Regions from separate parts of the Mesorhizobium sp. B2-4-18 genome, predicted to be linked through region 3. Evidence: predicted binding sites of a transcription regulator. Region 3 holds the regulator's gene; each other region holds the start of a gene.
What was found. The regulator PhoB, encoded in region 3, activates phosphate uptake and scavenging genes when phosphate is short. The targets are predictions, from matches to a motif close to TGTCATNNANCTGTCAT.
Positions count from the first base shown of each region.

Region 1: ppk2 (polyphosphate kinase 2) is a predicted target of PhoB. The motif match lies at 4,330-4,346, and genes of this name have one in related genera.
Region 2: FJ527_RS18020 (LTA synthase family protein) is a predicted target of PhoB. The motif match lies at 2,569-2,585, and genes of this name have one in related genera.

Region 1 is NZ_VFUW01000006.1:327,208-333,290, forward strand. Features, by position in the region: gene FJ527_RS17355 (DUF2066 domain-containing protein) at 118-939, shown strand; gene hemB (porphobilinogen synthase) at 1,053-2,084, shown strand; partial or broken gene FJ527_RS29840 (glyoxalase superfamily protein) at 2,333-2,431, shown strand; gene FJ527_RS17365 (dihydrofolate reductase family protein) at 2,588-3,232, shown strand; gene ppk2 (polyphosphate kinase 2) at 3,302-4,222, opposite strand; gene FJ527_RS17375 (aldo/keto reductase) at 4,505-5,548, shown strand; gene FJ527_RS17380 (glycosyl transferase family 90) at 5,573-6,083, opposite strand, start outside.
Region 2 is NZ_VFUW01000007.1:72,694-78,776, reverse strand. Features, by position in the region: gene rpsF (30S ribosomal protein S6) at 1-26, opposite strand, end outside; gene FJ527_RS29340 (hypothetical protein) at 404-550, shown strand; gene FJ527_RS18020 (LTA synthase family protein) at 602-2,563, opposite strand; gene fabD (ACP S-malonyltransferase) at 2,807-3,757, shown strand; gene fabG (3-oxoacyl-[acyl-carrier-protein] reductase) at 3,927-4,664, shown strand; gene FJ527_RS18005 (acyl carrier protein) at 4,877-5,113, shown strand; gene fabF (beta-ketoacyl-ACP synthase II) at 5,148-6,083, shown strand, end outside.
Region 3 is NZ_VFUW01000003.1:70,943-77,025, forward strand. Features, by position in the region: gene xylF (D-xylose ABC transporter substrate-binding protein) at 122-1,162, opposite strand; gene FJ527_RS07410 (ROK family protein) at 1,427-2,662, shown strand; gene phoB (phosphate regulon transcriptional regulator PhoB) at 2,665-3,354, opposite strand; gene phoU (phosphate signaling complex protein PhoU) at 3,374-4,081, opposite strand; gene pstB (phosphate ABC transporter ATP-binding protein PstB) at 4,107-4,910, opposite strand; gene pstA (phosphate ABC transporter permease PstA) at 4,907-5,758, opposite strand; gene pstC (phosphate ABC transporter permease subunit PstC) at 5,762-6,083, opposite strand, start outside.

The sequences.
Region 1 (6,083 bases), on a different contig from region 3:
GGCGGCACATGGGTGCGTCAATGGCTGCAGCCCGGCCGCCTCGATCTTGGCGGCTAGCGGTCGCCGATGCTAGACATTGGTGGCCGCTACGACAGGCCGAGAGCAGGATAGTTAGCCATGCCGCATTTTTTGCGCTTTGCCTTTGTTCTGAGTTGCCTGTCGTTTTTGTGGGCAACCAATGTCCCCGCGGGGGCAGCCGACCTTGGCGACCTTTACCACTCGCAGACCATTGTCACCGGCCAGGGTGAAGAAAATCGTCAGCTCGGCTTCAGGACCTGCCTCGACAAGGTGCTCGTCCGTGTTTCGGGCGATCAGCGGCTGCTTGCCAGACGCGAAATGGACGCGCTGCGCGACAAGGCCGGCAGCTTTGTCGACTCGTTCCGCTACCATGACCGGATGGAGGGCATTCCGATCCATGACGAGCAAGGGACGCATGACCGGCCGCATGATCTCACCTGCTTCTACAAGCCTGATGCGATCGACAGGCTGCTGGCGTCGCTCGGCAGCAGGCCCTGGCTTGGCGAGCGGCCGACACTCACCGTCTTCCTCACGACCGAACAAGGCGCGCGGCATTTCATGCTGAGCGCCGAGGAAGGGCGTGGCGAGACGATGCGCGAATCCTTCGTCAATGCCAGCGGGCCGATGCTGATGCATGTCGCGTTTCCCAAGGCCGCGCAACTTGCCGGCTTGGGCGAAGAAGCGCTGCGCGCGACGGACATGGCAAGGCTGGATCGAGTGGCCAAGCAAGCCGGAGGCGACCGAGCGCTCGCCGGCAGCATCGTGTGGAGCGACAAGGAACTGGGCTGGGTCGCCGATTGGCGACTGGCCGATCACGGCAAGACCTATCGTTGGCAGGTGCGCGGTGTCAGCTTCGACGACGCGTTCCGTGTGGCAATCGGAGGCGCGGCACAGATCCTTTCGGGCAACGGGCAGCCCTGAACCAATAGGCGTGGTGGGACAGCGCTGTGGCGGCTTTCGGCACTGGCACAAACGTGTCGCATTGGTCAGCACCAAAAGCTCGTGGTAAAAGCCGCCGATCCGGAGTTTTGGCCATGAACAAATTCACCCCAGCAAAAGCTGCCGGCGCGCGCAGCGTCGACGATGTCACCGGCAGCCGCCGCCTGCGCCGCATGCGCAAGGCCGACTGGTCGCGCCGGCTCGTGCAGGAGAACAGGCTTTCGGTCGACGACCTGATCTGGCCGATCTTCGTCGTCGAGGGCAGGAATGTCCGAGAGCCGATTGCCGCCATGCCCGGCGTCTTCCGGCTTTCGGTCGACCTTGCCGTCAAGGAGGCCGAACGGGCGGCCAAGCTCGGCATCCCGGCCCTTGCCACCTTCCCCAACGTCGATCTCGGCCTGCGCGACCAGACGGGTTCCCACATCCTCGACCCGGAAAATATCATCAACCGCGCCACACGCGCCATCAAGGACGCGGTACCCGAGATCGGCATCATCACCGACGCCGCACTCGACCCGTTCACCAGCCATGGCCATGACGGCATCCTGCGCGACGGCATCATCGTCAATGACGAGACGGTCGAACAGGTCGCCGCGGCGGCCGTCATCCAGGCGGCGGCCGGCGCCGACATCATCGCGCCGTCCGACATGATGGACGGCCGCATCGGCGCCATCCGCGACGCGCTCGACGCCAACGGTTTCCAGGACGTGGCGATCATGTCCTACGCCACAAAATTCGCGTCGGCCTTCTACGGCCCCTATCGCGAGGCGGTCGGCACCGCCGGTCTGCTCAAGGGCGACAAGAAGACCTATTACATCGACCACGCCAATTCGGACGAGGCGGTGCGCGAGGCCGAACAGGACCTCGCCGAGGGCGCAGACATGCTGATGGTCAAGCCCGGCCTGCCCTATCTCGACATCATCCGCCGGCTGAAGGACGAATTCCAGATGCCGACCTTCGCCTACCAGGTCTCGGGCGAATATTCGATGATCAAGGCGGCTGATTCCAATGGCTGGATCGATGGAGAGAAGGCGATGCTGGAATCGTTGCTCGCCTTCAAGCGCGCCGGCTGCGACGGCATCCTGACCTATTTCGCACCCGAAGTGGCTGTGATGCTGAAGGGGTAGCCCGACTTGCCGGGCAAGGCACTTCAGTAGATGTCACCACTCTTTCGACTGGTCGGCGGTTCTATCGAAAACCCGCTGACAAAAACTGGCGGCTGCAGCTATGATGGAAGCGGCCGACAGCCCGCACCCTCGGCCAAGAGGTATGGCGAACGCTTCCTGAGGATGCTTCCTGACCCGGTTTACCGTCGGGCGAAGGTGTCGGCAATGCGGCACTGACGAAGGCTTTGCCGTGACCCGAGGAAACGGACATGCTTGCCTATCGCGATGCCAAGACGATGGCGAAAGCCATGCGGGAGGCGCTTGCCGCCCGCAGACTGACGATCAGCCACAGCGAGGCCCTTGAGATCGTCGCGCGCCAACCGACCGGCCAAGGAGGCGGCGGCCGTAGCTTGGCGGCAATCGGAAATACCTTTTCCGGCTCGAAAAACCACTTGCAATTCAAAATCAGTTTGCTAGAAGAAACCACTTGCAAAAGACAACTGGTTCTCAAGGAGGAGGTTCTCATGTCCAAACTTCGCGTCAACGCTTTCAGCCTGTCGCTTGACGGCTATGGCGCCGGCCCCGATCAGAGCCTTGAAAATCCGCTCGGTGTCGGCGGACCGGCCCTGCACAAATGGGCTTTCAGCACTCGCACCTTCCGCAAGATGTTTGGCCAGGAAGGCGGCGAGACAGGCGTTGACGAAGACTTTGCGGCGCGCAGCTTCGAGAATGTCGGCGCCTGGATCCTCGGCCGCAACATGTTCGGGCCGATCCGGGGCGAGTGGCCTGACGACAGCTGGAAGGGCTGGTGGGGCGACAATCCGCCCTATCACGTCCCGACCTTCGTGCTGACGCATTACAAGCGCGATCCCATCGTGATGGAAGGCGGCACGACTTTTTATTTCGTAACCGACGGCATCCATTCGGCTCTCGAACAGGCCAAAGCCGCCGCGTCAGGCAAGGATGTGCGGGTCGGCGGCGGCATCTCCACCATCCGGCAGTATCTGCAGGAAAAGCTGATCGACGACATGCACGTGGCGATCTCGCCGGTGCTGCTTGGCAGAGGCGAGAACCTTTTTGCGGGCCTCGACATGCTGAATCTTGGCTACCAGTGCAGCGAACAGGTTGCGACGGCACTGGCCACGCACGTCGTCATCAAACGGGCGTAAGGTGGAGAAACCCTCGACGAAAGCCCATTTCTCCCCGTCACTATACGGGGAGAAAGACAAAACTCTCGCTCAATACTTCTCCGGCACGTAAAGCTCGCGCGGCAGCACCTGGCGCTCGTATTCCGGGTTGAAGACGCGCTCCGGCAGCGTGATCTCCTCGTGCGGCACCTCTTCATACGGCAGCTGCTTGAGCAGATGGTCGATGCAGTTCAGCCGCGCGCGCTTCTTGTCGTTACCCTCGACGATGAACCAGGGCGCCTCGGGAATGTTGGTGCGGGCGAAGGTCTCCTCCTTGGCCTTGGTGTAGTGTTCCCAGCGCACCCGCGACTGCAGGTCCATCGGCGACAGCTTCCACTGTTTCATCGGGTCGTGGATCCGCATCAGGAAGCGCATTTGCTGTTCCTCGTCGGTGATCGAGAACCAATATTTGACCACGGTGATGCCCGAGCGCACCAGCATGCGCTCGAACTCCGGCACGTCATGGAAGAACTCCTCGACCTGCTCGGGGCTGGCAAAACCCATTACCCGTTCGACGCCGGAGCGGTTGTACCAGGAGCGGTCGAGCAAAACGATCTCGCCGCCTGCCGGCAAATGCGGGACATAGCGCTGGAAATACCATTGCGACTTCTCGCGTTCGGTCGGAGCCGGAAGCGCCACGACGCGGCAGATACGCGGATTGAGCCGCTGTGTGATGCGCTTGATGACGCCGCCCTTGCCAGCGGAGTCGCGGCCCTCGAATATCACCACCAGTTTCTTCTTGTGGTAGGCGACCCAGGATTGCAGCTTGATCAATTCGGACTGGAGGCTGATCAGGTCGCGAAAATACTGCATGCGATCGATCGAAGGCGGATGCGAGTTCTTGTAGATCTTGGCGATCTCCATCGAGAGGGCCGGCTCCGACATTTCGAGCTCATAGTCCTCGTCGAGCGTGTCGGCGAGCTCGGCTTCAAGCCAGTCCTTGGCAGGGGAATTCTGTTTCAGCTCGGTCATATCAACTGCTCCGCTTGCAAGCCCTGTCGGTTACCACTGGGCGCTCCAAATTGCTGGCCGGCGGCCGGGAATGGAAACACCTGAGCCGACTTCAATATAGGCCGGCGGTGACGGTTTTATTGCAGCACAGGCGCAATTGCCGACGTTGCAAATTCCGCGATGTCTGATCGATCGACCGTCGTCGCATGGCGACAAGCCGGCCGAATTGTCCTACAAATGCGCGGTCGCCTTCCAGGCCTGCCTTGCCGGCACGCCTCTTCAACAAAATCGTGAGGATCTGACATGGAATACCGCACCCTTGGCCGTTCCGGCCTGAAGGTTTCGACACTGACGCTTGGCACCATGACATTCGGCGGCGCCGGGCCCTTCGCCGCGGTCGGCAACAGCGATCTCGCCGAAGCCAAGCGGATGATCGATATGTGCATCGATGCCGGCATCAACCTCATCGACACCGCCAATGTCTATTCCAACGGCCTCTCCGAAGAGATCATAGGCGAAGCTCTCGGCGGCAAGCGCAAGAACGATGTGCTGATCGCGTCCAAGGCGCGGATGCGGATCGGCAAGGGCCCGAACGACGAGGGCCTGTCGCGCCATCATCTGATCCGTGAATGCGAGAGCAGCCTGAAGCGCTTGAAGACCGATGTCATCGACATCTATTTCGTCCACCAATGGGACGGCCTCACTCCGCTCGAGGAGACCGTTGCCGCGCTCGACAGTTTGGTCAGCCGGGGCAAGGTGCGCTACATCGGCTGCTCCAACTATTCCGGCTGGCAGGTGATGAAGGCGCTTTCCATCAGCGACAGCCGTCACCAGCAACGCTTCGTCACCCAGCAGATCCACTATACGCTGGAAGCGCGCGAGGCCGAGTACGAGCTCTTGCCGATCTCGGTCGACCAAGGGCTGGGCGTTTTGGTCTGGAGCCCGCTCGCCGGCGGCCTGCTGTCGGGCAAATACCGCCGCGACAGCCCGACCGCTCGCCAGCTTGCCGGCTGGTCCGAGCCGCCGATCCGCGACGAGGACCGGCTGTGGCGGATTGTCGATGTGCTGGTCGAGATCGGCAAGGATCGTGGCGTCTCGGCGGCGCAGGTGGCGCTCGCCTGGCTGCTCGGACGCCCTGCCGTCTCCTCGCTGGTGATCGGTGCCCGCAATGACGTTCAGCTCAAGGACAACCTTGCGGCGGCGGCCCTGAAGCTCGGCACCGAAGAACGCCAGCGCCTCGACGCGGTCAGCCGGCCGGCTCTGCTCTACCCCTACTGGCACCAGCAACTGACAGCGAAGGATCGCTTCGGCCCAGCCGACCTGGTTCTCGACCGCAGCGATATCTGATCAGCGTCAGGCAGAGAGCAAGAGCTAGCCGCCGATAAACCGCCAGAGTTCGGGATCGGGTTCGATCTGGCCGCCGAGCACGAAATATTTGTAGAGGACGAGCAAGGAGATCGCATGCTCGTCCCGTTCATTGGAGAATTTGCGGCAATAGGCATTGGCTGCGGCGATGATGCGCTCCGCCGCGGCCGGGTGCGCTTCGAAATAGCGCACTTTTTCGCCGAGATCGGCAAAATCCGGGTCGAGCGGCGCATAGTGGACACCGGCCTCGAGCTGGCTCTCGCCAAACCATGTTTCGTAGGTCGGCGGCGGCATCAGACAGAGCGAGTTGGAATTCATGATCCATTTGAGGTTGGTCGCCACGTCATTGCCCTCCAGCGAGACGATGTAGCGATAGCGCAGGTGCTGGCTGATGCTGAGGAAAGGCTTGCTGTACTTAGCCGGTGCGCTGCGCTTGTGCGAACCGGCATCGCAGAACGGCAAGTCGCGCGCGACATCCAGGAACCGTGTCCTGATCGGGTTGTTGAGGTCGCCGCGC
Region 2 (6,083 bases), on a different contig from region 3:
AGAAACACATGTTCGTAAAGAGCCATTATGTCTTGGTGCCTTTCTTCGTTTCTCTCCCGGTTCCCGGCGGCAAAAGCCTCTGCAACTTCTCTGACCCGCATGTGCCTCGAAAGGCGCGGGGAAGAAAGGAGCATGACGAGACGGTCGAGAGCGGAGACACGGGAGGCGGAAACGCTTCTGGCTTCACACGAAGGTTCTCGAAAAAACCTCCGGCCCTCCGTTCAGCCCCCAGCTGGGACCGGCAGATTGGCGGCGTCTATAAAGCAATCCGCTGATAAAGCAAGGCCAAGCGGCATCCCTGATGTCGCAGGCCGCAGGAACCCAGGTAGCAGCGCCCGGCAGGCCGGCGATTTTCCCGGCAACCGGCCCTTAACCGCAATGTCAGGTCGCACAGGGTTGAGCCATGCCGTCAACGGTCGCCAACCGCACCCATTACAGCGCCTCCGCCTCGAATCCCAGCGACTATTATGCCATCGATGATCCGGCCAAGCTGCCGAACGTGTTTCTGCAGATCGCCAACAAATTTTCGAAGCTGCAATTGACGAACTGAGCAGCTGATCCGAAGGCGGGCGGCAGGGGAAATTAAGCGCCGCCGATCGGCTCAACTCGTATGGGCGACGATCTTGTCGACCGTCTCGGGGAAGAAGTCGGGCGCGGCATGGCGCTTGCCGAACATCATGTCGTACTGGATCAGCCGGAAGTCGCTGATCGCCGGGTCAATCTCTTTCTGACGCGACCAGTCTGGCGTGGCCGCCCCGGCCGGCGTGAGCAGCAGGTTGCGGTCGACGACACGATAGCGCTCCCGCATCTCGCCCAGGAAGCCGGTGTAGTAAGGGTGGGTGATGCCGGCGGCGGTGAGGATGTGATAGGGCAGGAACGCGGGGCTGACCGTGCCCAGATTCTCGACCGGGCCGGAGCGGTTCGACCAGATGATCAGCGGTGTCGCGTGATGTTCGAGGGCGGCTTCCGGCGTCGGTTCCTTGCGCGGCGCGACGTTGTCCTTCAGGAAGCCGGTCTCGACATAGACCGGTCCGAGCGGCGGCAGGTGGTCACCGAAAAAGGCGACAATCGTGGGCCGCTCGCGCCTCTTGGCCCATTCGATCAGCCGTTCAAGGCCGCGGTCCGCGTCGGCTGAACCTTCGGCGTAGGAGAGCAGCGAGTCGCGCGCCCACTGGCTGATCGGCGCTTGCACCGAATGGGTCGGATTCGAATAACGGTTCGGTTCATAGGGGCCGTGGTTCTGCAGACTGACGGCGAAGAAGAACACCGGGTCCTCGCTGGCGTCCGCTTCGCGTATGATCTCGTCGGTCATCGCCGCGTCGGATGCCAGCGGTCCGCGCTTTTCCATGGGCGGCAGCGTCTCTTCCGATTTGAAGTCGTTGAAACCGAAATCGGCATAGACCGCGCCGCGGTTCCAGAACCAGTTCGTGCCTGGATGGATGGCGCGTGCCCTATAGCCTTGGCTCTTCAGGAAGGTCGCCATCGACGGCGTCGGGGTGCGGACATATTGCTGGTAGGGGATGCTGCCGGCCGGCAGGAAAGCATTGGAAAAGCCGGTCAGCGCTTCGAATTCGATGTTGGCGGTCATGCCGCCGAATTCGGGCGAGAACATCGAGCCCGAGCGGAGCGCCCGCACATTGGGCATCGGATCGGGAGTGATGGTGACTCCGGGCAGCTTGGTTGGATCCCAGAGGGATTCGCTCATGACGATGATGATGTCCGGCTTCTGGGCCGGCACCGAGGCGGTCACCTCGGGCCGCTCGATCGCCGCGATCGCCTTGTCGGAATAGCCCGGCGGTGCCGAGACATGCGCCATCGGCACGTTGAGCGCGAAGGCGAGCGCGAAGCCGTTGGAGGCGTAGTTTTCCTTCTGGTCCCACATGATCGGGATGATCTGCAGCCGGTCCCTGGTCCACGAGAAGGTGGCGTAATCCATGATCGAGACGAAGAAGGCGAGCAACGGCACCGCCAGCGTCAGCCGGGCAAGGCGGCCTTTGCGGCTGAGGGCCGGAACCTTGCGGCGCCATAGCCGCCAGCCGTAGACGAGCAGGGACAGGCCGGCGACGATGCCCGCGACCATGGCCAGCGCTGTCATTGGCCGCTCGCGCACCAAGAGCGGCAGCAGGGCGAAGATCTGGCGGGCGTAGAGGAAATCCGTCGGGTAGAGCGGATCGCCGAGATAATGCGACTTCTGGTGGCCGACAAAGGCCAGCGACAAGGTCAGCGGCGCGACGATCATCAGGCTCTGATGGCTGCGGCCGAGCACCGCGTCGAGACCGATCAGGACCAGCGCGAAGACGACGATAGTTGTCCAGCCCGGCTTGAACGGCTGCAGGAAGAAGAAAACGGTGCCGGCGACATCGCCGCGCACGATCAGTTCGATGGCGAACACCAAGACGGCCGAGATCGCCAGGCTGATCAGCCCGTAGCGGACAACAGGCCATCTACGGCCCGGCAGATAGCCGGTGGACGGATCGTCTTCCAGGAACTGCGGCGCCGCGTTGCCGGCACGTTTGAAACTCTTTGCCACTTCAACTTCCCGCCCAAAGACAACCCACGTCATTCGATTGTCATATAATTGTCACGCAAAGCTAGCGCCTGTGGCGGAAATAAGAAGAGCCAGCGAACGATTCGTGAGCGGTTTTCATCAGGTGTGATCGCCAAAAAGCCTTTCGGAACAGGCACTCGCGCGGGGATAGGCCCATTGGCATGGGCTGAAGTGGCTTGACTTGGCGGCCTGCCTTGCGTCACAGGCAGGGAAAATTCGTAGTATCAGGCAAGCAAAACCAGTCAGGGGAGCCCTCGCATGGCCGTTGCATTCACCTTTCCGGGACAGGGTAGCCAGGCTGTCGGCATGGGCAAGGATCTTGCCGATGCCTTTCCCGAGGCACGCAGGATTTTCCAGGAAGTCGATGACGCGCTCGGCGAAAACCTGTCGAAGCTGATCTGGGAAGGTCCCGAAGAGACGCTGACGCTGACGGCCAACGCGCAGCCGGCGCTGATGGCGGTGTCGCTTGCCGCCATCAGGGCGATGGAATCGCGCGGCTTCTCGCTGAAGGACAAGATCGCTTATGTCGCCGGCCATTCGCTGGGCGAATATTCGGCACTCGCCGCCGCCGGCTTCGTTTCCGTTGCCGATGCCGCCCGCCTGCTGCGCATCCGCGGCAACGCCATGCAGGCAGCGGTGCCGGCCGGCGAGGGCGCCATGGCGGCGATCATCGGGTTGGAGCAGGCCGATGTCGAAGCCGCCTGTGCTGAGGCCGCCCTTGGGGCCGGCAAGGGGGCCGTCTGCCAGGTGGCGAACGACAATGGCGGCGGCCAACTGGTCATATCAGGGGCGAAGGCGGCGGTTGAACTGGCAGCGAAACTGTGCACCGAAAAAGGCGCCAAACGGGCGCTGATGCTGCAGGTTTCGGCGCCCTTCCATTCCGCGCTGATGACGCCGGCCGCCAATGTCATGCGCGAGGCACTTGCCGGCGTGACAAAGACCGCGCCAATCGTTCCCGTGGTGTCCAACGTATCGGTGCAGCCGTCGACCGATCCCGACGGGATCGCCGGGCGGCTGGTCGAGCAGGTGACCGGTCGCGTCCGCTGGCGCGAAACGGTGGAGTGGTTCGGCGCCAACGGCGTCACCACGCTTTACGAGATCGGTGCCGGCAAGGTGCTTTCAGGACTGGCTCGTCGCATCAACCGCGACATCGCCACCGCCTCCGTGGGTTCCGCAGCCGAGGTCGAGGCGGCTGTGGCTGCGCTGTGACTTGAATTCTTCGCCGCCGACATCTTCTTTGACGAGTTTTTGGAGATATCGGATTACCGCGTAATCTGCGATGTAAAGGACAAGCGTCTGGTCATTCTGGTGGTAACGATTGGCCATCGGGGTGATGTTTATTGATAACCGTCCGTACGATTTGAGAAGAGGACAAGAGATGTTCGAACTGACCGGCCGCAAGGCGCTTGTCACCGGCGCATCGGGGGGCATCGGCGAGGCGATCGCCAGGGTGTTGCATGCGCAAGGCGCGACCGTCGGCCTGCACGGCACGCGCGTTGAGAAACTGGAGACGCTGGCCTCCGAATTGGGCGACCGGGTCAAGCTGTTCCCGGCCAACCTGTCGAACCGTGACGAGGTCAAGGCACTCGGCCAGAAGGCGGAGGCCGATCTCGAAGGCGTCGACATCCTGGTCAACAATGCCGGCATCACCAAGGACGGCCTGTTCGTGCGCATGTCGGACGCCGACTGGGATACGGTGATGGAGGTCAATCTCACCGCCGTTTTCCGGCTGACCCGTGAACTCACTCACCCGATGATGCGCCGCCGCCATGGCCGCATCATCAACATCACTTCGGTGGTCGGGGTGACCGGCAATCCCGGCCAGGCGAATTACTGCGCCTCCAAGGCCGGCATGATCGGCTTGTCCAAATCGCTGGCGCAGGAGATCGCCACCCGCAATATCACGGTCAACTGCGTCGCGCCGGGCTTCATCGAATCGGCGATGACCGACAAGCTCAACGACAAGCAGAAAGAGGCGATCATGGCGGCGATCCCCAGCAAGCGCATGGGCACCAGTGCCGAAGTGGCGTCCGCCGTTGCTTATCTGGCTTCGAACGAGGCAGCCTATGTAACCGGGCAAACCATTCATGTGAATGGCGGTATGGCGATGATCTGAGCGAGGTCCGACAGCAACACCGACGGGCTGTGAAAACCCACCATTTCGGCTTGGACCTCGGCTATTTTTCGTGTAATGCGGCCCGCAACCCGGCGGTTCGGGCAAAAACCGGTCCGTGGCCGTTGCGTTTCCGGCAGGACCATCTTTCAGCTTGATTAGCGGCATTCCGCCCGCTAACGAAGACAGACAAACAAAAGACGAGGATGCCCCAAATGAGTGACACCGCAGAGCGCGTCAAGAAGATCGTCATCGAGCACCTTGGCGTCGATGCCGACAAAGTGACGGAGCAGGCGAGCTTCATCGATGATCTGGGCGCTGACAGCCTCGACACGGTTGAACTCGTCATGGCGTTCGAAGAAGAATTCGGCGTCGAGATCCCCGATGATGCGGCCGAGACCATCCTGACGGTCGGCGATGCGGTGAAGTACATCGACAAGGCTTCGGCCTGACGCTTTTCGCAGTCGTCACCGGGGAGGACCTGCGATGAGGCGTGTCGTCGTCACGGGCCTTGGCCTGGTTTCGCCGTTCGGTATGGGCTTCGAGCACGGCTGGAAGGAACTGCTGACCGGCCGCAGCGCTGCCAAGCGCGTCACCGAGTTCGAGGTGGACGATCTTGCCTGCAAGATCGCCCACGTCATTCCGCGCGGCGACGGCTCCAACGGCACGCTCAATCCCGAAGCCATTCTTGAGCCGAAGGAACTCCGCAAGATCGGCGACTTCATCCTGTACGGGATCGCGGCCGCCGATGAAGCGCTGAAGGATTCCGGCTGGCAGCCTTCAACCGAGGAGGAGCGTTGCGCCACCGGTGTGCTGATCGGCTCCGGTATCGGCGGTCTTGAGGGCATCGCCGAGAACGCGATCATCCTCAAGGAACGCGGCCCGCGACGCATCAGCCCGTTCTTCATTCCCGGAAACATCATCAATCTCGTGTCGGGCCAGGTTTCGATCCGGCACGGGTTGAAAGGCCCCAACCACGCTGTCGTCACCGCTTGCTCGACCGGCGCGCACGCCATTGGCGACGCCGCCCGGCTGATCATCTTCGGCGATGCCGACATCATGCTGGCTGGCGGCGCCGAATCGCCGGTGACCCGGCTGTCGCTCGCCGGCTTCGCCGCATGCCGGGCGCTGTCGACCGAGCGCAACGATACCCCGCAAACGGCCTCGCGGCCCTATGACCGCGACCGTGACGGCTTCGTCATGGGCGAGGGCGCCGGCGTCCTCGTGCTGGAGGAGCTTGAGCATGCCAAGGCGCGCGGCGCCAAGATCTATGCCGAGGTGACCGGCTACGGCCTGACCGGCGACGCCTACCACATCACCGCACCGGCTGAAGATGGCGACGGTGCTTTCCGTTGCATGACGGCGGCGTTGAACCGGGCAAAGCTTACGCCGGCCGATGTCGACTACATCAATGCGCACGGC
Region 3 (6,083 bases):
CGGGAAAAGTGCGTAGCGGTTTTTCGTCCGGAATTGCGAAAACAAGGAAATTGGAACGGCCAGTGTTCAGAACACTGACCGTTCCACGCCGCGGCGCTTCCGACTGTTCAGGCGATCAAGCTCAGTTGCAGGCCGCGACGCTGCCCGCGGCAACGCCCGTGCAGACTTCGTCCTTCTTGATCCAGCCGGCGTCGATGACGAGGTTGAGATTGTCCTTGGTGATGGCCACCGGGGTCAGGAACAGCGACTTTACGGTGTTGCCGCCAGGCGTCGTGAAGTCCTTCACGCCGGCGATGTCGGTCATCTTCTTACCGTCGGCGAGTTGCGAGGCGATCTCGGCGGCGTTCTTGCCGAGTTCGCGCGCGTCCTTCCACACGGATACGGTCTGGGTGCCGAGCGCGATGCGGTTGAGCGCGGCGTGGTCGCCGTCCTGGCCGGAGACCGGCACGGTGCCGGCGAGCCCCTGCGCCGTCAGCGCCGCGACGACGCCGCCGGCGGTGCCGTCATTGGCGGCGACCACGGCGTCGACCTTGTTGTCGTTGGCGGTGAGGAACTGTTCCATGTTCTTCTGGGCGTTGGCGGGCAGCCAGCCGTCCGTATAGGCTTCGCCGACATTCTTGATCTTGCCGCTGTCTATGGCCGCTTTCAGCACTTCCATCGAGCCCGAGAACAGGAAGTCGGCATTCGGATCGGCGCCCGAGCCCTTGATGAAGACGTAATTGCCCTCAGGCTTCACCTTGAACACTTCGCGGGCCTGCATGCGGCCGACTTCCTTGTTGTCGAAGGTCAGGTAGAAGACGTCCTTGTTCTCGACCAGGCGGTCATAGCCGACGACCGGGATGCCCTCGTCGAGCGCCTTCTGTACCGCCGGGCCGATGGCCGACGCGTCCTGCGCCAGGATGATCAGCGAATTGGCACCCTGCGAAATCAGGCTCTCGACATCGGTCAGTTGCTTGCCGGGGTTGGACTGCGCATCGGCGGAAATGTACTTGTCGCCCGCGGCCTCGATCGCCTTCTTCATGGCCGCCTCGTCGGTCTTCCAGCGCTCCTCCTGGAAGTTGGACCACGACACGCCGATGACCTTGCCCTTCGCCTGCGCGACCGACGCCAGCGTCAGCGACATGGCGACACCCGCCAGAATGGCGACTGTGAATCTCTTCATTATATCCTCCCTGCGCCCGCGTGTGGCGCGACCAAACTGGCCCTAAGGCCGGCACAAAGGCCCTATTTTTTCGAGCCTCGAAAAAACACTCGTCCATCGCCGGAACACTGTCAACATCGATTCTGACGGATTTTGAGGTGCCGGAAGCCTTTTTTCGAGCCCCGCAATAAATAAATGACAGCCCTAGCCGCTTCTGCCAGTATTCGACCCGTTGCCGGAGGTGTTCGAGGGGGCGTCAAGAACCGCGGCGACGGGGAGGAAATCATGTCGGTCGGAATCCGCCACGACGATCTGCGCCGGCGCAACCGCGCAATGGTGATTGGAGCCGTGCGCCGGGGTGGCCAGCCCTCGCGCACTGAGATCGCCGCCACCACCGCCCTGAGCCACTCGACCATATCGGCGATATCAGCCGACCTGATCGGCGAAGGTATCCTGAGCGAAGGCAAGCCGAACGAGGCCGGCTCACTGAAACGCGGCCGGCCGCAGGTGGGCCTTTGTCTCAACCCCGAGGCCGCGGCGGTCATGACCGTGGTGCTGTCGCTGAATTTCCTCTCCGTCGCCGTCATCGACTACGCCGGCCAGGTGATATCGGAGGAGCAGCGCCGGCTGGACACGCTGACCATGTCGCGCGAGGCGCTGATCGGCGAATGCGTGGCCATCGTCCGGCGCTGCCTCGAGGATCCCGACCTTGACGTCGCCAGCATCGCCCGCATCGCGCTGGCGATCCAGGGCATCACCGACACCGAGGCGCGCGCCATGCTGTGGTCGCCGATCACGCCACAGACGGACATTGCCTTCGCCGACATACTCGAAGCCGAATTCGGCATCCCCGCCACCATGGAGAACGACTGCAACATGATGGCTGTGGCGCTGCGCTGGCGCGACCCCGAGCGCTACCGCGACGACTTCATCGCCATCCTGCTCTCGCACGGCATCGGCATGGGCCTGGTGCTGAAGGGCGAGCTGTTCACCGGCACCCATTCCTCCGGCGGCGAGTTCGGCCACATGATCCATCGCCCGGGCGGCGCGCTCTGCCGCTGCGGGCGGCGCGGCTGCGTCGAGGCCTATGCCGGCAACTATGCCATCTGGCGTAATGCAGGAAAGATGGGTGAGGACGCCAAACCGGTCGACGTCAGCGACGCCGACATGCGCGCATTGGCGGCTACGGCGCGCGAAAGAGACGGACCGGAGCGCGAGGCCTATCGCAAGGCCGGCGAGGCGCTGGGCTATGGCCTTGGCAGCCTGTTCGCGCTGATCGATCCGGCGCCGGTTGCGATGGTCGGCGTCAGCGCCGCCGCCTTCGATCTGATCGAGCCGGCCTTGCGCGAGGCCATCGCCCAGACCGCCGGCGGCCAGCATTCGACGTCGATTTCCTTCGATACAGAGCCGAACGAATTGCCGCTGATCCGCGAGGGCTGCGCCATGCGCGCGCTCACCTTCGTCGACCAGGAGATTTTCGCGCCGGGCGTGCAGGTGAGATCCGGCAAGAACGTGGCCTGATCTCAATCCTCGCGAATTGCGTAGCCTGCGCCACGGATGGTGCGTATCACATCGGGCATGCGGCCATTGTTGACCGCCTTGCGCAGGCGGCCGACATGCACATCCACGGTGCGCTCGTCGATGTAGATCGTCTCGCCCCAGACATTATCGAGCAACTGGCTGCGCGAGAACACGCGGCCAGGATGGCGCATCATGAATTCGAGTAGCCGGAACTCGGTCGGTCCGAGCCGGATCTCGCTCTTCTTGCGATAGACCCGGTGCGATTCGCGGTCGAGCACGATGTCGCCGACCTTGAGCACGCTGGACAGCACTTCCGGTTTGGCGCGGCGCAGCAGCGCCTTGACCCGGGCCATGAATTCCGGCGTCGAGAACGGCTTGACCAGATAGTCGTCGGCGCCGGTCGAGAGGCCGCGCACGCGATCGCTCTCCTCGCCGCGCGCCGTCAGCATGATGATCGGCAATCGCTCCGTCTCGGGCCGCATGCGCAGGCGCCGACAGAGTTCGATGCCGGAAACCGCCGGCACCATCCAGTCGAGCACCAGCAGGTCGGGCACGTTTTCCTGGAGGCGTATCTCGGCTTCGTCGCCGCGTGTCACCACCTCGACCTGGTAACCCTCGGACTCCAGGTTGTAGCGGAGGAGCACGCCCAGCGGCTCCTCGTCCTCCACCACCATGATGCGTGGCGCGATCATCGATCGATCATCCCTGCCGTCAAGCCGCCGGCACCGACATCGCCGTCTCGTCCTGCTTCGGACGGTTGGCGGGCAGTTGCGTGCCGGTCAGCACATAATACGCATTCTCGGCGATGTTGGTCACATGGTCGCCGATGCGTTCGAGATTCTTGGCGCAGAACAAAAGATGCGTGCAAGCCGTGATGTTGCGGGGATCCTCCATCATGTAAGTCAGGAGTTCGCGGAAGACCGAAGTGTATTTGACGTCGATGCGTTCGTCGTCATTCCTGAGCTTGGCGAGGGCGGCGGCATCGCCGGCCGCATATTCCTCGACGACGCCCTGCACCTGGATCAGCACCAGCTGCGCCATGGAGTCGATGGAATGCGACAAGTCGCGCGGCGTGGCGGTGAGGCCGACCGAGCCGACGCGCTTGGCGATGTTCTTGGCAAGGTCGCCGATGCGTTCGAGATCGCCCGCCATGCGGATCGAGCCGACGACATGACGCAGATCGTCGGCCATCGGCTGGCGCTTGGCGATCAGGGTGATGGCGCGATCATCGAGTTCGCGCTGGCGCGCGTCCATGATGGCGTCGTCGGAGACGACGCGCTGTGCCAGCGCGTTGTCGGAATTCAGCAGCGCCTTGGTGGCGCCGCCGACCATCGTGCCGGCGAGATCGCCCATGTCGCTGATCAGCTTGCTGATCTGTCCGAGATCCTCGTCGAAGGCTGCGACTGTGTGTTCGGCCATGATCCTGGTCCTCGTATGCGTGAGATCAGCCGAAGCGGCCGGTGATGTAGTCCTGCGTGCGCTTCTCGCGAGGCGACGTGAAGATCTTCTCGGTCTTGTCGAATTCGACCAGCTCGCCCAGATACATGAAAGCCGTCTGCTTCGAGACGCGCGCGGCCTGCTGCATGTTGTGGGTGACGATGACGATCGTGTAGTCGGCCTGCAACTCGTCGATCAATTCCTCGATCTTGGCGGTCGACAATGGGTCGAGCGCCGAGGCCGGTTCGTCGAGCAGGATGACCTCCGGCTTGACCGCCACGGTGCGGGCGATGCAAAGCCGCTGCTGCTGGCCGCCCGACAGGCTGAGGCCGCTGGCATTGAGCTTGTCCTTGACCTCGTTCCACAGCGCGGCGCGTTTCAACGCCTGCTCGACACGGCCGTCCATCTCGGCCTTGCCGATCTTCTCATAGAGCCTGACGCCGAAGGCGATATTCTCATAGATCGACATCGGGAACGGCGTCGGCTTCTGGAACACCATGCCGATCTTGGTGCGCAACAGGTTGAGGTCCTGCGAGCGGTCGAGAACGTTCTGGCCGTCGAGCAGCACCTGACCCTCGGCGGTCTGCTTGGGGTAGAGCTCGTAGATGCGGTTGAAGACGCGCAGCAGCGTCGACTTTCCGCAACCCGACGGTCCGATGAAGGCCGTCACGCTGCGCTCGGGCAGCGACAAGGTGATGTCCTTCAGCGCCTTCGACTGGCCGTAGTAGAAATTGAGGTTCTTGACCTCGATCTTCGCCTTGGCGGCTGCCTCTGTCGCAATCGTCATGTCTGGAGACAACATCTGGCTCATTTGTCCTCTCTGCGTCCGGTCAGGCTGCGCGCAAAGATGCTGAGCGCGAGAACCGTCAATGTGATTATGAGTGCGCCGGTCCACGCCAGTTGCTGCCACTCCTCGTAAGGGCTGAGAGCGAACTGGAAGATGGTCACCGGCAGGCTGGCCATCGGCGCATTGAGATTGCTCGACCAGAACTGGTTGTTGAGCGCTGTGAAGAGTAGCGGCGCCGTCTCGCCGGAAATGCGGGCAATGGCCAACAATATGCCGGTGACGATGCCGGACATCGCCGCGCGGTAGGCCACCGAACGGATCACCACCCAGCGCGGCGCGCCAATCGCCGTGCCGGCCTCGCGCAAAGCGTTCGGCACAAGGTTGAGCATGTCCTCGGTGGTACGCACCACGACGGGAATGACCAGGATGGCCAGTGCCACGGCACCGGCGATGGCCGAGAAATGCCCCATCGGCCGTACCATCAATTCGTAGACGAACAGGCCGATGATGATTGAGGGCGCCGACAGCAGGATGTCGTTGATAAAGCGCACCACGGTGGTGAGCTTCGAAAAGCGGCCATATTCGGCCATGTAGGTGCCGGCCAGCACGCCGATCGGCGTGCCGACGACGATGCCGATAATGGTCATCACGATGCTGCCGTAGATGGCGTTGAGCAGGCCACCGGCATCACCGGGCGGCGGGGTCATTTCCGTGAACACTGAGAGCGAAACGCCCGACAGGCCCTTATAGAGCAGCGCGCCGAGGATCAGCGCCAGCCAGGCAAGGCCGATGCCGGCGGCGATGACGCAGAGCGTCATCATCACGCCGTTCTTGCGCTTGCGGCTCTGGTGAAGCGATGCGGCTGTCGACATCGGTCAGACTCCGGTACGGGCATCGATGCGCATCAGCATGTAGCGGGCGATGGCAAGGATGAGGAAGGTGATGACGAACAGGATCAGACCGAGCGCCACCAACGAGGAGGTGTAGAGATCGCCGACGGCTTCAGTGAATTCGTTGGCGATGGTTGCCGAGATCGTCGTTGCCGGCGCGAACAGCGAGGCGCTGATCCGGTGGGCGTTGCCGATGACGAAGGTGACCGCCATGGTTTCACCGAGTGCACGGCCGAGCGCAAGCATGACGCCGCCCATGATGCCGATGCGGGTGTAGGGGACGACGACCCGGCGTGTTACCTCCCAG